2 regions of the Pseudomonas sp. GL_091 genome follow, and region 1 is predicted to be linked to the other one. Evidence: predicted binding sites of a transcription regulator. Region 1 holds the regulator's gene; the other holds the start of a gene.
The links. The regulator FliA, encoded in region 1, starts transcription of late flagellar genes. The targets are predictions, from matches to a motif close to CTAAAGTTTNNNNNNNNNNNGCCGNTAA.
Positions count from the first base shown of each region.

Region 2: flgM (flagellar biosynthesis anti-sigma factor FlgM) is a predicted target of FliA. The motif match lies at 2,563-2,590, and genes of this name have one in related genera.

Region 1 is NZ_CM174451.1:1,709,144-1,714,596, forward strand. It holds gene flhF (flagellar biosynthesis GTPase FlhF) at 1-907, shown strand, start outside; gene fleN (flagellar synthesis regulator FleN) at 1,024-1,854, shown strand; gene fliA (RNA polymerase sigma factor FliA) at 1,851-2,591, shown strand; gene AC3ITY_RS07815 (chemotaxis response regulator CheY) at 2,760-3,131, shown strand; gene AC3ITY_RS07820 (protein phosphatase CheZ) at 3,153-3,941, shown strand; gene AC3ITY_RS07825 (chemotaxis protein CheA) at 3,968-5,453, shown strand, end outside.
Region 2 is NZ_CM174451.1:5,655,668-5,661,120, reverse strand. It holds gene AC3ITY_RS25710 (MFS transporter) at 1-782, shown strand, start outside; gene AC3ITY_RS25705 (flagellar brake protein) at 846-1,592, opposite strand; gene AC3ITY_RS25700 (flagella synthesis protein FlgN) at 1,685-2,152, opposite strand; gene flgM (flagellar biosynthesis anti-sigma factor FlgM) at 2,201-2,527, opposite strand; gene flgA (flagellar basal body P-ring formation chaperone FlgA) at 2,694-3,452, opposite strand; gene AC3ITY_RS25685 (chemotaxis protein CheV) at 3,536-4,468, shown strand; gene cheR (protein-glutamate O-methyltransferase CheR) at 4,514-5,341, shown strand.

The sequences.
Region 1 (5,453 bases):
CAGCCTGCGCGAACTCATGGAAGTACAGCTGGGCTCGCTGGCCTGGAATCAGCTGCAGGGCAGCCGTCCGGACCAGGCCAACCTCTGGCGTCGCCTGCAACGCATCGGCCTGTCCGGCCCGCTGTCGCGCGACCTTTTGGCGATGATCACCGATATCGAAGAGCCTCGTCAGGCCTGGCGCATGTTGCTGGCGCACCTGGCGCGCATGATCGTGACACCGGAAATTGAGCCTCTGGAAGAAGGCGGCGTGATTGCCATGGTCGGCCCGGCCGGCATGGGCAAGACCACCACCCTGGCCAAGCTGGCCGCCCGTTACGTGCTCAAGTACGGCGCGCAGAACATAGCGCTGGTGAGCATGGACAGCTTCCGCATTGGTGCCCAGGAGCAGCTCAAGACCCTGGGGCGCATTCTCAACGTGCCGGTGACCCACGTCGATCCGGGCCAGTCCCTGGTGCAGGCGCTGGAGCCCTTGCTGCGCAAGCGCGTGGTGCTGATCGATACCGCCGGCCTGCAGGCCAGCGACCCGGCCCTGCGCATGCAGCTCGAAAGCCTGGCCGGTCGAGGCATCCGCTCGAAAAATTATCTGGTCCTGGCAACCACCAGCCAGAAACAGGTTCTAACCGCCGCTTATCACAGTTACAAGCGTTGCGGGCTCGCGGGCTGCATCCTGACTAAACTGGATGAAACGGCTAGTCTGGGCGAGGTGCTGAGCTTGGCCATCAGTCATGAGTTACCCGTGGCCTACCTGACCGATGGCCCGCGGATTCCGGATGATCTCCATCTGCCGCGCCGTCATCAGTTGGTCAGTCGCGCCGTCAGCGTGCAAATGCAGGAAGAACCCAGCGAAGAAGCCATGGCTGACATGTTCGCTGATATTTACCACAGCCAAACCAAGCAGGTTGGCTAAGGTAGTAATGAACAGTTTTTGTACCTACATCGATGGTCTGCCATGCATTGTTCCGTTTGTGAACGCGCAGCCAGTAATGTGGCCTCCGTCTATGCAAGACAAGGTAAAGAAATAACATGGGCAGCATGCATCCCGTACAGGTGATCGCGGTGACCGGCGGCAAAGGTGGCGTCGGGAAAACTAATGTGTCAGTGAACTTGTCCCTGGCTCTGGCTGAGCTTGGCCGGCGCGTCATGCTGTTGGACGCCGACCTGGGACTGGCGAACGTCGACGTTCTGCTGGGCCTGACACCCAAACGTACCTTGGCCGACGTGATCGAGGGCCGCTGCGAACTGCGCGATGTACTGCTGCAGGGACCCGGCGGTATCCGTATCGTTCCGGCCGCATCCGGCACTCAGAGCATGGTGCATCTGAGCCCCGCGCAACACGCCGGCCTGATCCAGGCCTTCAGCGATATCGGCGACAACCTCGACGTATTGGTGATCGACACAGCTGCGGGCATTGGTGACTCGGTAGTCAGTTTCGTTCGCGCAGCCCAGGAAGTGCTGCTGGTGGTGTGCGACGAGCCGACCTCGATCACTGACGCCTACGCATTGATCAAACTGCTTAATCGTGACTACGGCATGAACCGCTTCCGCGTCCTGGCCAACATGGCCCAGAGTCCGCAGGAAGGGCGCAACCTGTTCGCCAAGTTGACCAAGGTCACGGATCGCTTCCTCGACGTCGCCCTGCAATACGTCGGCGCGGTGCCCTACGACGAAAGCGTGCGCAAGGCGGTGCAGAAGCAGCGCGCCGTCTACGAGGCCTTCCCGCGTTCCAAGTGCTCGCTGGCATTCAAGGCGATCGCACAGAAGGTCGATACCTGGCCGCTGCCTGCCAACCCGCGCGGGCACCTGGAATTTTTCGTCGAGCGCCTCGTGCAGCAGACAGCAGGACCGGTTCTATGACGGCAAGCGGTTACAACCTCTACAAAACATCGGCGCGTGATGCGCAGTACGAGCTGATCGAGCGTTACGCGCCGCTGGTTAAACGCATTGCCTACCACTTGTTGGCGCGCCTGCCGGCCAGTGTCCAGGTCGAAGACCTGATCCAGGCCGGGATGATCGGCCTGCTTGAAGTGTCGACCAAATATGACGCCAGCAAAGGCGCCAGTTTCGAGACGTACGCGGGCATTCGAATCCGCGGCGCCATGCTCGATGAAGTGCGTAAGGGGGACTGGGCGCCACGTTCGGTTCACCGCAATACACGCATGGTCAGCGACGCCATTCGCTCGATTGAAGCGAAAACCGGTCGTGATGCTAAAGATCACGAAGTTGCGGCCGAACTCCAATTGAGTCTCGACGATTACTACGGGATTTTGAACGACACCCTGGGCAGCCGGCTGTTCAGTTTCGACGATCTGTTGCAGGACGGCGAACACGAAGGGCTGCACGAGGATGGCGCGAGTGCTCATATCGAGCCGTCACGCGACCTGGAAGATGAACGCTTCCAGGCTGCGCTGGCAGATGCGATTGCCAATTTGCCGGAGCGTGAGCGACTGGTGTTGGCGCTGTACTACGACGAAGAGTTGAACCTCAAGGAAATCGGTGAGGTCCTTGGGGTCAGCGAATCTCGGGTCAGCCAGTTACACAGCCAGTGCGCAGCCCGTTTGCGGGGGCGTTTGGGGGAGTGGCGAGCGCGCTGAAGGCAGTGTGGGGGACACTGCGAACGAGGCCGGTGTGGTGTTGAACTGCGCCGGTCGCGATCTGTTGTGCTCCAGACAGTCATCGAGTGCTTTGCCGGATTGATTGAAATGGCGCGTCCAGGTGCTGGGCGCGTTTAAGACTGCTTGGAGGTCGAATTGGACAAGAACATGAAAATCCTCATCGTTGATGACTTCTCAACGATGCGGCGGATCATCAAGAACCTGCTGCGTGACCTTGGGTTCACCAACACCGTCGAGGCCGACGATGGCACTACCGCCATTCCGGTACTCAACAGCGGAAGCATCGACTTTCTGGTAACGGACTGGAACATGCCTGGCATGACCGGTATCGATCTGCTGCGCCACGTGCGTGCCGATGAAAAGCTCAAGCACCTGCCGGTGCTGATGGTGACCGCTGAAGCCAAGCGTGAGCAGATCATCGAAGCGGCCCAGGCCGGCGTTAACGGCTATGTGGTCAAACCCTTCACGGCCCAGGCGTTGAAAGAAAAAATCGAGAAGATTTTCGAACGCATCGGTTGATGAGTGCGCCATGGGGGAGCTATGGGCAATAACGAAACTTCATTGGGCGATTTTGAGTCGACCCTGAAAAAACACGCCGTCGAATTGGTCGCGAGCCTTGAAAAAGGCAAGTTCGGCGACGCGGTGCAATTGATCCATGAGCTCAACCAGACCCGTGACCGCGGCTTGTATCAGGAAGTGGGCAAGCTCACTCGCGAACTGCATAGCGCGATCGTCAATTTCCAGATTGACCCGCACATGCCGCAAGCCGAAGAAGTGTCGCAGATCACCGACGCCACCGAGCGTCTGGGGTATGTGGTCAAGCTGACCGAGGCTGCGGCCAACCGCACCATGGATCTGGTGGAAAGTGCCACGCCGCTGGTCAATGGCCTGGCGGATGAAGCCAAGGTCTTGAGCGCGGACTGGGGGCGCTTCATGCGTCGCGAAGTCGGCGCGCAAGAGTTTCGTGAACTGGCCCGGCGGGTCGACGGGTTCCTGGCGCGCAGCGGCACGGACAATCGCGCGGTGTCGGGCAACCTCAACGACATCCTGCTCGCCCAGGATTACCAGGACCTCACAGGCCAGGTGATCAAGCGTGTGACCCAGTTGGTCACCGAAGTTGAAAGCAACCTGCTCAAGCTCGTGCTGATGGCCAGTCAGGTGGACCGCTTTGCGGGCATCGAACATGACCGCGAAGCGATGCTTGCTGAAAAAGATCCACAAAAACATCTCTCTCAGGGTGAAGGTCCGCAGATTCATGCCGATAAAAGAGAAGACGTTGTGTCCGGTCAGGACGATGTGGACGATTTGCTATCCAGCCTTGGATTTTAGGTAGACCTGTTAGGAGCACCCCCTTAATGAGCTTCGGCGCCGATGAAGAGATCCTTCAGGATTTCCTGGTTGAGGCCGGCGAGATTCTAGAGCAACTGTCCGAGCAACTGGTCGAGCTGGAAAGCCGTCCGGATGATGCGGATCTGCTCAATGCAATTTTTCGCGGTTTTCACACTGTAAAAGGGGGCGCCGGCTTCCTCCAGCTCAACGAGCTGGTGGAGTGCTGCCACATCGCCGAGAACGTGTTCGACATCCTGCGCAAGGGTGAACGTCGCGTCGACTCGGAACTGATGGACGTGGTTCTCGAAGCGCTGGACGCGGTGAACAGCATGTTCAGCGAAGTCCGCGAACGCCGCCCGATCACGGCTGCGACACCTCAATTGCTTGCGGCGCTGGCCCGCCTGGCCGAGCCGCAATCGGCTGACGAGGTGGTATCCGCGCCCGTCGCTGCTGTGGTTCAAACGCCTGTGGCTGAAGCCGAATCGGGCGACATCACCGACAATGAATTCGAACAACTGCTGGACTCGCTGAACGCCGTCAAGGCGCAGGCCGAGGCCCCGGCGGCTGCTCCAGCGCCTGCCAGCAATGCCGCTGCCAGCGACGAAATCACCGATGCCGAGTTCGAGTCGTTGCTCGATCAACTGCATGGTAAAGGCCAGTTCGCCGTTGTCGCAGTGGTCCCTACGCCGGCTGCGCCAGAAGCACCGAAAGCGGCCGGCGACAGCTCCGATATTACTGACGACGAATTCGAAGCACTGCTCGACCAACTGCACGGCAAGGGTAACTTTGCTGTCGATGCGCTCGAGTCGGCCATTGCTTCTGTGCCAGCACCTGCCGCGCCAGCCGCCGCAGCGGTCGGCAGCGATCTGATCACCGATCACGAATTTGAATCGCTGCTCGATGAGTTGCACGGCAAAGGCAGGTTCAGCGAAGTCGGCAAGGCGACGGTCGCCAGCGGATCGAACACGTCCGTTGCCGCGCCGGCCGCGAAGGCTGCGGCGCCGAAACCAGTGACCAAGGCACCCGAACCAAAAGCTGAAACGCCGGCTGCTGCCGCTGCACCTGCTGCTGCGCGTGCCCCGGCCGCGCCACCGGCGGAAAAACCGGCGAGCGAAGCCGAGACCACCGTGCGCGTCGATACCGCGCGTCTCGACGAGATCATGAACATGGTCGGCGAGTTGGTGCTGGTGCGTAACCGCCTGGTCCGCCTCGGCCTCAACAGCGGCGACGAAGCCATGTCCAAGGCTGTGTCGAACCTCGACGTGGTCACCGCCGACCTGCAAACCGCGGTCATGAAGACCCGGATGCAACCGATCAAGAAAGTCTTCGGGCGCTTCCCGCGCCTGGTTCGCGACCTGGCTCGCCAGCTCAAGAAAGAGATCAACCTGGAACTGGTCGGCGAAGAAACCGACCTCGACAAGAACCTCGTCGAGGCCCTGGCCGATCCGCTGGTCCACTTGGTGCGCAACGCGGTCGACCACGGTATCGAGTCACCGGAAGAACGCGAAGCCT
Region 2 (5,453 bases), 3.2 Mb from region 1:
TCAAGCGAGTGCCACAGTCATTGAGTACGGTACTCGGGGCAGGCCTGATCGTCGGTTCGTTCTACGGTCTGGCACCGCTGTATGCCTCGCAGCAAGGGTTGTCCACGGAGCAGGTCGGTTTGTTCATGGGTAGCTGCATTTTTGCCGGGCTGCTGGTGCAGTGGCCGTTGGGCTGGTTGTCCGATCGCTACGACCGGGCCGTGTTGATCCGCAGTTTCGCCTTCAGCCTGGCACTGGCTGCACTGCCGCTGGCGATCATGCCGCAGGTGCCGTTGGAGATTCTGTTTATCGCCGGTTTTGTCTGTTCGCTGGTGCAGTTCTGCCTGTATCCATTGGCAGTGGCGTTCTCCAACGACCATGTCGAAGGCGATCGCCGGGTGTCCCTGACGGCAATGTTGCTGGTGACCTATGGCGTGGGTGCGAGTATCGGGCCGCTGGTGGCAGGCGTGCTGATGAAGCTGTTCGGCAGCCAGATGCTCTATGCGTTTTTCAGCTTCTTTGCGTTGGTGCTGGTGTGGCGAATTCGTCCGAAAGCGGTGACCAACCTGCATCAGGTCGACGACGCACCGCTGCATCACGTGGCCATGCCGGACAATATGACGAGTTCGCCACTGGTGGCCTGCCTCGACCCGCGTGTTGATGAGCAGGTGGTGCAGGATCAGATGTGCAACCCGGTGAATCCGGAGCCGCCAGCCGAACCTGAATCCGAATCAGAAACCGATCAACCGCCAGAAGACCCAGATTCGGGGCGCGAGCCAAGCTTTACCGAGGCCAGGCCTTAAAACCGGGGCACAAAAAAACGGGCAGTCACCGCAAGGGGCTGCCCGCTTTTTGTTGACGCTCTATCAGATGTCGTCTTTGTCGAAGCGACGTGCTTCGCGTTGCAGCTGATAGACGAAGCGTTCGACCTGACGTTGCACCAGCCCGCTCATGTTGTGGAAGCGAATGCCGGCGAAGGTGGTGGAGATCTTTTCTTCGAAGTGCAGATAACGCAACTCGACCGGAGCGGTCATCTTGCCAAAGGGCAGTTCGGCGCTGAAGCGGTCGTAAACCTGACCCAGTTGCAGGCTGCCTGTGATGTCGCCGTCAAAGCGCAGTTTGCAGCCGGTAGCGGAAATATCCAGCAGCTTGCCGCTGATGGGGGCCTTGAGCTTTTCGCCGTCGAGGTTGACGTTGACCAGTTGTGCCAGTTTCAGCGCGGCGCGGAACGCATTACGGCGCTGGTGGTACACCACTTCATCGGGCAGGGCGCCACGATAGCAGCGGCTGCCAGCGGATTCGTCGATGTTCAACCGGCCGTTGCTTTCCCAGGCAATGCGTACGCCTTCGTGGAAGCCTTCGACCTTGAACGGTTCGCCCGCCAGCAGGTAGCGCTCGCCATCTCGGGGAATCATTTCGTCCAGGGCAATCATGTTGCTGTCACGGTCCAGGTCCACCAGATAGCTCTGGAAGCGCTGGCTGCGCTCGTGGAACGTGATGATCAGCGGGTCATGGCTTTCGAGCAGCTGGCGCAGGTTGCTGGAGATTTCCAAGGGCGTGGAGAGCACCTTGGGTGGCTGCGGAGCATCATCCACGTTTAAGGCATTGGACACGGTTAATCAATCTCCAGACAAAATTTGACTACGGCAGTCTGGCAGTTTGCCAGTATGTTGCGCGTCTTGATAGAGCGGGGGCATTGACCGGCTCATGCCTGACTGAGCGGGCGCGGCTTGGCAAGCTTGGAGAACGTTCCGCTGGCATCGTAAAGCGCCGGGGTTTCACCGCCGGTGAGGATTTTCAGCTGGGTGGCTGTAGCGGCCTGCTGAGTGAGGATCGACTGGCCGTTGTTGGCGTTGATGGCCTGGCACTGGGCCAGGAGATCGGTCAGCACGTCACTTTGCGCCAACAACTGCTCGCCAATGCTCGACTGGCCGGCCAATTGCTCCAGACCGCCGCGGTTGGTTGGCAGGTTGAGGCTGGCGAGAATTTCACTGCGCTTGCGGCCATGCTGTTCGAGCAAAACGACCAATGCCTGTTTCTGCGCCAGGATGTTCTCGAGCAATGGCATGTCGCGGCCATGCAATGCGAGGGATTCGGTCTGCAGTAACTCCAGCAGGTGTTGCGCTGGGGCAAAGTCGTCGGTGATCAGTTGCAGTAGATGAGTGTCGTGCATGGCTGGCCTTGGGTTTTAAGCGTCCAAAAGCCTGGCGCCGGCGGTGGCCTAGCGCTGGGCTTCGAAGTTGAGCAGTTTGCTGGCTACACGGTTGCTGTCGACTTTATAGCTGCCATCGGCAATCGCTGCTTTCAACTCGGCCACGCGGGCGTTGTCGACGGCAGGCTGATCGCGCAGCTTGTCAGTGACCTTCTGCAACTGTTGAGCCTCATTGCTGAGATGTACCGATTCCCCGCTTTTGACGGTACCGGCCTGTTCGGCCGCGGACTCCAGCGGTGCGGATTTGCCGGCCTCGGCACTTTCCTTGCTGGCGCTGGTACGTGTACTGCCCGTAAGGGACGAGGAGCTGTTCAAACGGCTGAAATCGATGACCATGATAAAAACCTCTGGGAATTTGGACGCTTGCCATGGTTTCGGCCATTCCCTGGAAAACTTTAGGCCCATTTATCAATGAACCTTGCGCGCGCCAGCGCTTGCCGTGCCTGGAACACAGTCTAGGGAACAGCCGCGGCAAGCGCCACATTCTGATGAACAGCGCGCCTTACATGGACACTTCCACCTGCCCCGGCGCCATGACCTGCGCCTTGATGACTCGCTGGGAGTTGAGGTTTTTCACCCGGATCTGTTCGCTCAGGCTGCCGTTTGACAGTGCTTCGCCCGGCATGCGCACGCTGAGCGTACCGCTACGGGCGGTAATCACCACCTGATCACCCTTGCGGATGACTTCTGCCTGTTCGATATGCACCAGGGTAATCACCTGGTCGGCGACCATTGGTCGGGTCAGTCGCTGTCCGATCGCCTGATCGAGGGAGGTCAGGTAGCCCTGGCTGGTGAGGCTGATATCGCGCTCGCGCAGGACCACGTCCCCAAGCTCGACAATGGCTGCGCGGCGCAGTGGCCGGGCGCTGGTCACGACTTCGCGAAACAGGCGGACTTGAGCGGGCACGAACACTGTCCAGGGGGAAACGCCCTCGCAGCGAACCTTGACCGTAACCCGTCCCAGCGGCTTGGGACTCTCAAGCGTTGCTGTCAATTCCTTGTCGCACATGGGCATGTGCATGCGCGGATCGAGTTGGTTGACCTGGATCTCGTAGCGACCTTCCGTTTGGCTGGTAGCCAGATAGTCTTCTACGGTGAATTCAAGAAAGCCCTGAGTGACGCCGATAAGCATGTCAGGCAAGGTAACCGCGTCAGCAAGGGCAGGGCTGCCAGCGTTGAACAGGCAAACAGCCGCCAGCACACCGAGCAATTTTCGGCAGGGTGTGGTCAGGCGTCGGAAAAATGTCGGTTCTGTGTTCATAACGATTAAAAAAGCAAGCGTCGTGCCGTTTAGTGATGAAGGCGCGTCGCAACAACACTTGGCGTTGGTGTAGGAGTCTGGGCATGGCTGGTGTAATGGATTCGGTAAACCAGCGCACGCAACTGGTGGGGCAGAATCGCCTTGAGCTGTTGTTGTTCCGTCTCGACGGCCAGCAGCTGTACGGGATCAACGTGTTCAAGGTTCGGGAGGTGCTGCAATGCCCCAAACTGACGCTGATGCCCAAGTCCAGTCCTGTCGTGTGCGGCGTGGCGAACATCCGGGGGGCGACCATCCCGATCCTTGATCTGGCGATGGCGACCGGCTCCGGTGCGTTGAAGGACAAGCACAATCCATTCGTGATCATCACGGAGTACAACACCAAGACCCAGGGTTTCCTGGTCCGCTCGGTGGAGCGCATCGTCAACATGAACTGGGAGGAGATCCATCCGCCGCCCAAGGGCACCGGGCGCGATCACTACCTGACGGCGGTGACGCGGGTCGACAACCAGCTGGTCGAAATCATCGACGTGGAGAAGGTGCTGGCGGAAGTGGCACCGACGCCGGAAGCGATTTCCGTCGGTGTGGTGGATGTCGAAACCCAGCACAAGGCACTTTCGTTGCGTGTGCTGACGGTCGACGACTCATCGGTGGCACGCAAGCAGGTCACGCGTTGCCTGCAAACGGTCGGCGTCGAAGTGGTGGCGTTGAATGACGGTCGGCAAGCGCTGGACTACCTGCGCAAACTGGTCGACGAGGGCAAGAAGCCGGAAGAGGAGTTCCTGATGATGATCTCCGACATCGAGATGCCGGAGATGGACGGGTACACCCTGACGGCGGAAATCCGCAATGACCCGCGAATGCAAAAGCTTCATATCATCCTGCACACTTCGTTGTCGGGGGTATTCAATCAGGCGATGGTCAAGAAGGTCGGTGCCGATGACTTCCTGGCCAAGTTCCGTCCTGATGACCTGGCATCCCGGGTAGTCGACCGGATCAAAGCAGCAGATATCAGCTAGGGGGTCGCACCCCTGGCAGTCAACACGATTTAAGAGGCGGCATCATTGTCTACGGGTAATTTGGATTTCGAACAGTTCCGGGTATTCCTGGAAAAAGCCTGTGGCATTTTGCTCGGTGAAAACAAGCAGTACCTGGTCTCCAGCCGTCTCAACAAACTGATGGAACAGCAAGGCATCAAGTCTTTGGGGGAGTTGGTTCAGCGCATGCAGACCCAGCCGCGCAGCGGTTTGCGCGAGCAGGTGGTGGATGCCATGACCACCAACGAAACCCTGTGGTTTCGTGATACCTACCCGTTTGAAGTCTTGAAGAACAAGGTACTGCCCGAAGCGATCAAGGCCAGTCCCGGCCAGCGCCTGCGCATCTGGTCGGCAGCGTGCTCGTCGGGCCAGGAACCGTATTCGCTGTCGATGTCCATCGACGAGTTCGAGCGGGTCAACCTGGGCCAGTTGAGGATGGGCGTGCAGATTATTGCCACCGACCTGTCCGGTACCATGCTGAACAACTGCAAGACCGGCGAGTACGACAGCCTGGCCATTGGCCGCGGTCTGTCGCCCGAGCGCCTGCAGCGTTATTTCGACCCGAAAGGGCCGGGGCGCTGGGCGATCAAGGCGCCGATCAAGAGCCGTGTGGAATTCCGTTCCTTCAACCTGCTGGACAGCTACGCGAGCCTCGGCAAGTTCGACATCGTGTTCTGCCGCAACGTGTTGATCTACTTCTCCGCCGAGGTGAAGAAGGACATCCTGTTGCGTATCCACAGCACGCTGAAACCGGGTGGCTACCTGTTCCTCGGTGCTTCCGAAGCGTTGAACGGTTTGCCGGATCATTACCAGATGGTCCAGTGCAGCCCGGGGATCATTTACCAGGCGAAGTGATTTTGTTGGTGTTGTCAAAAAGCGGGAGTCCTCTGGGGCTCCCGTTTTTTTGTCTGCTGAATTTCCGCCAGCACTGCATTCCCCTGTGGGGGCGGTGGTGTTCTGAAAAGGG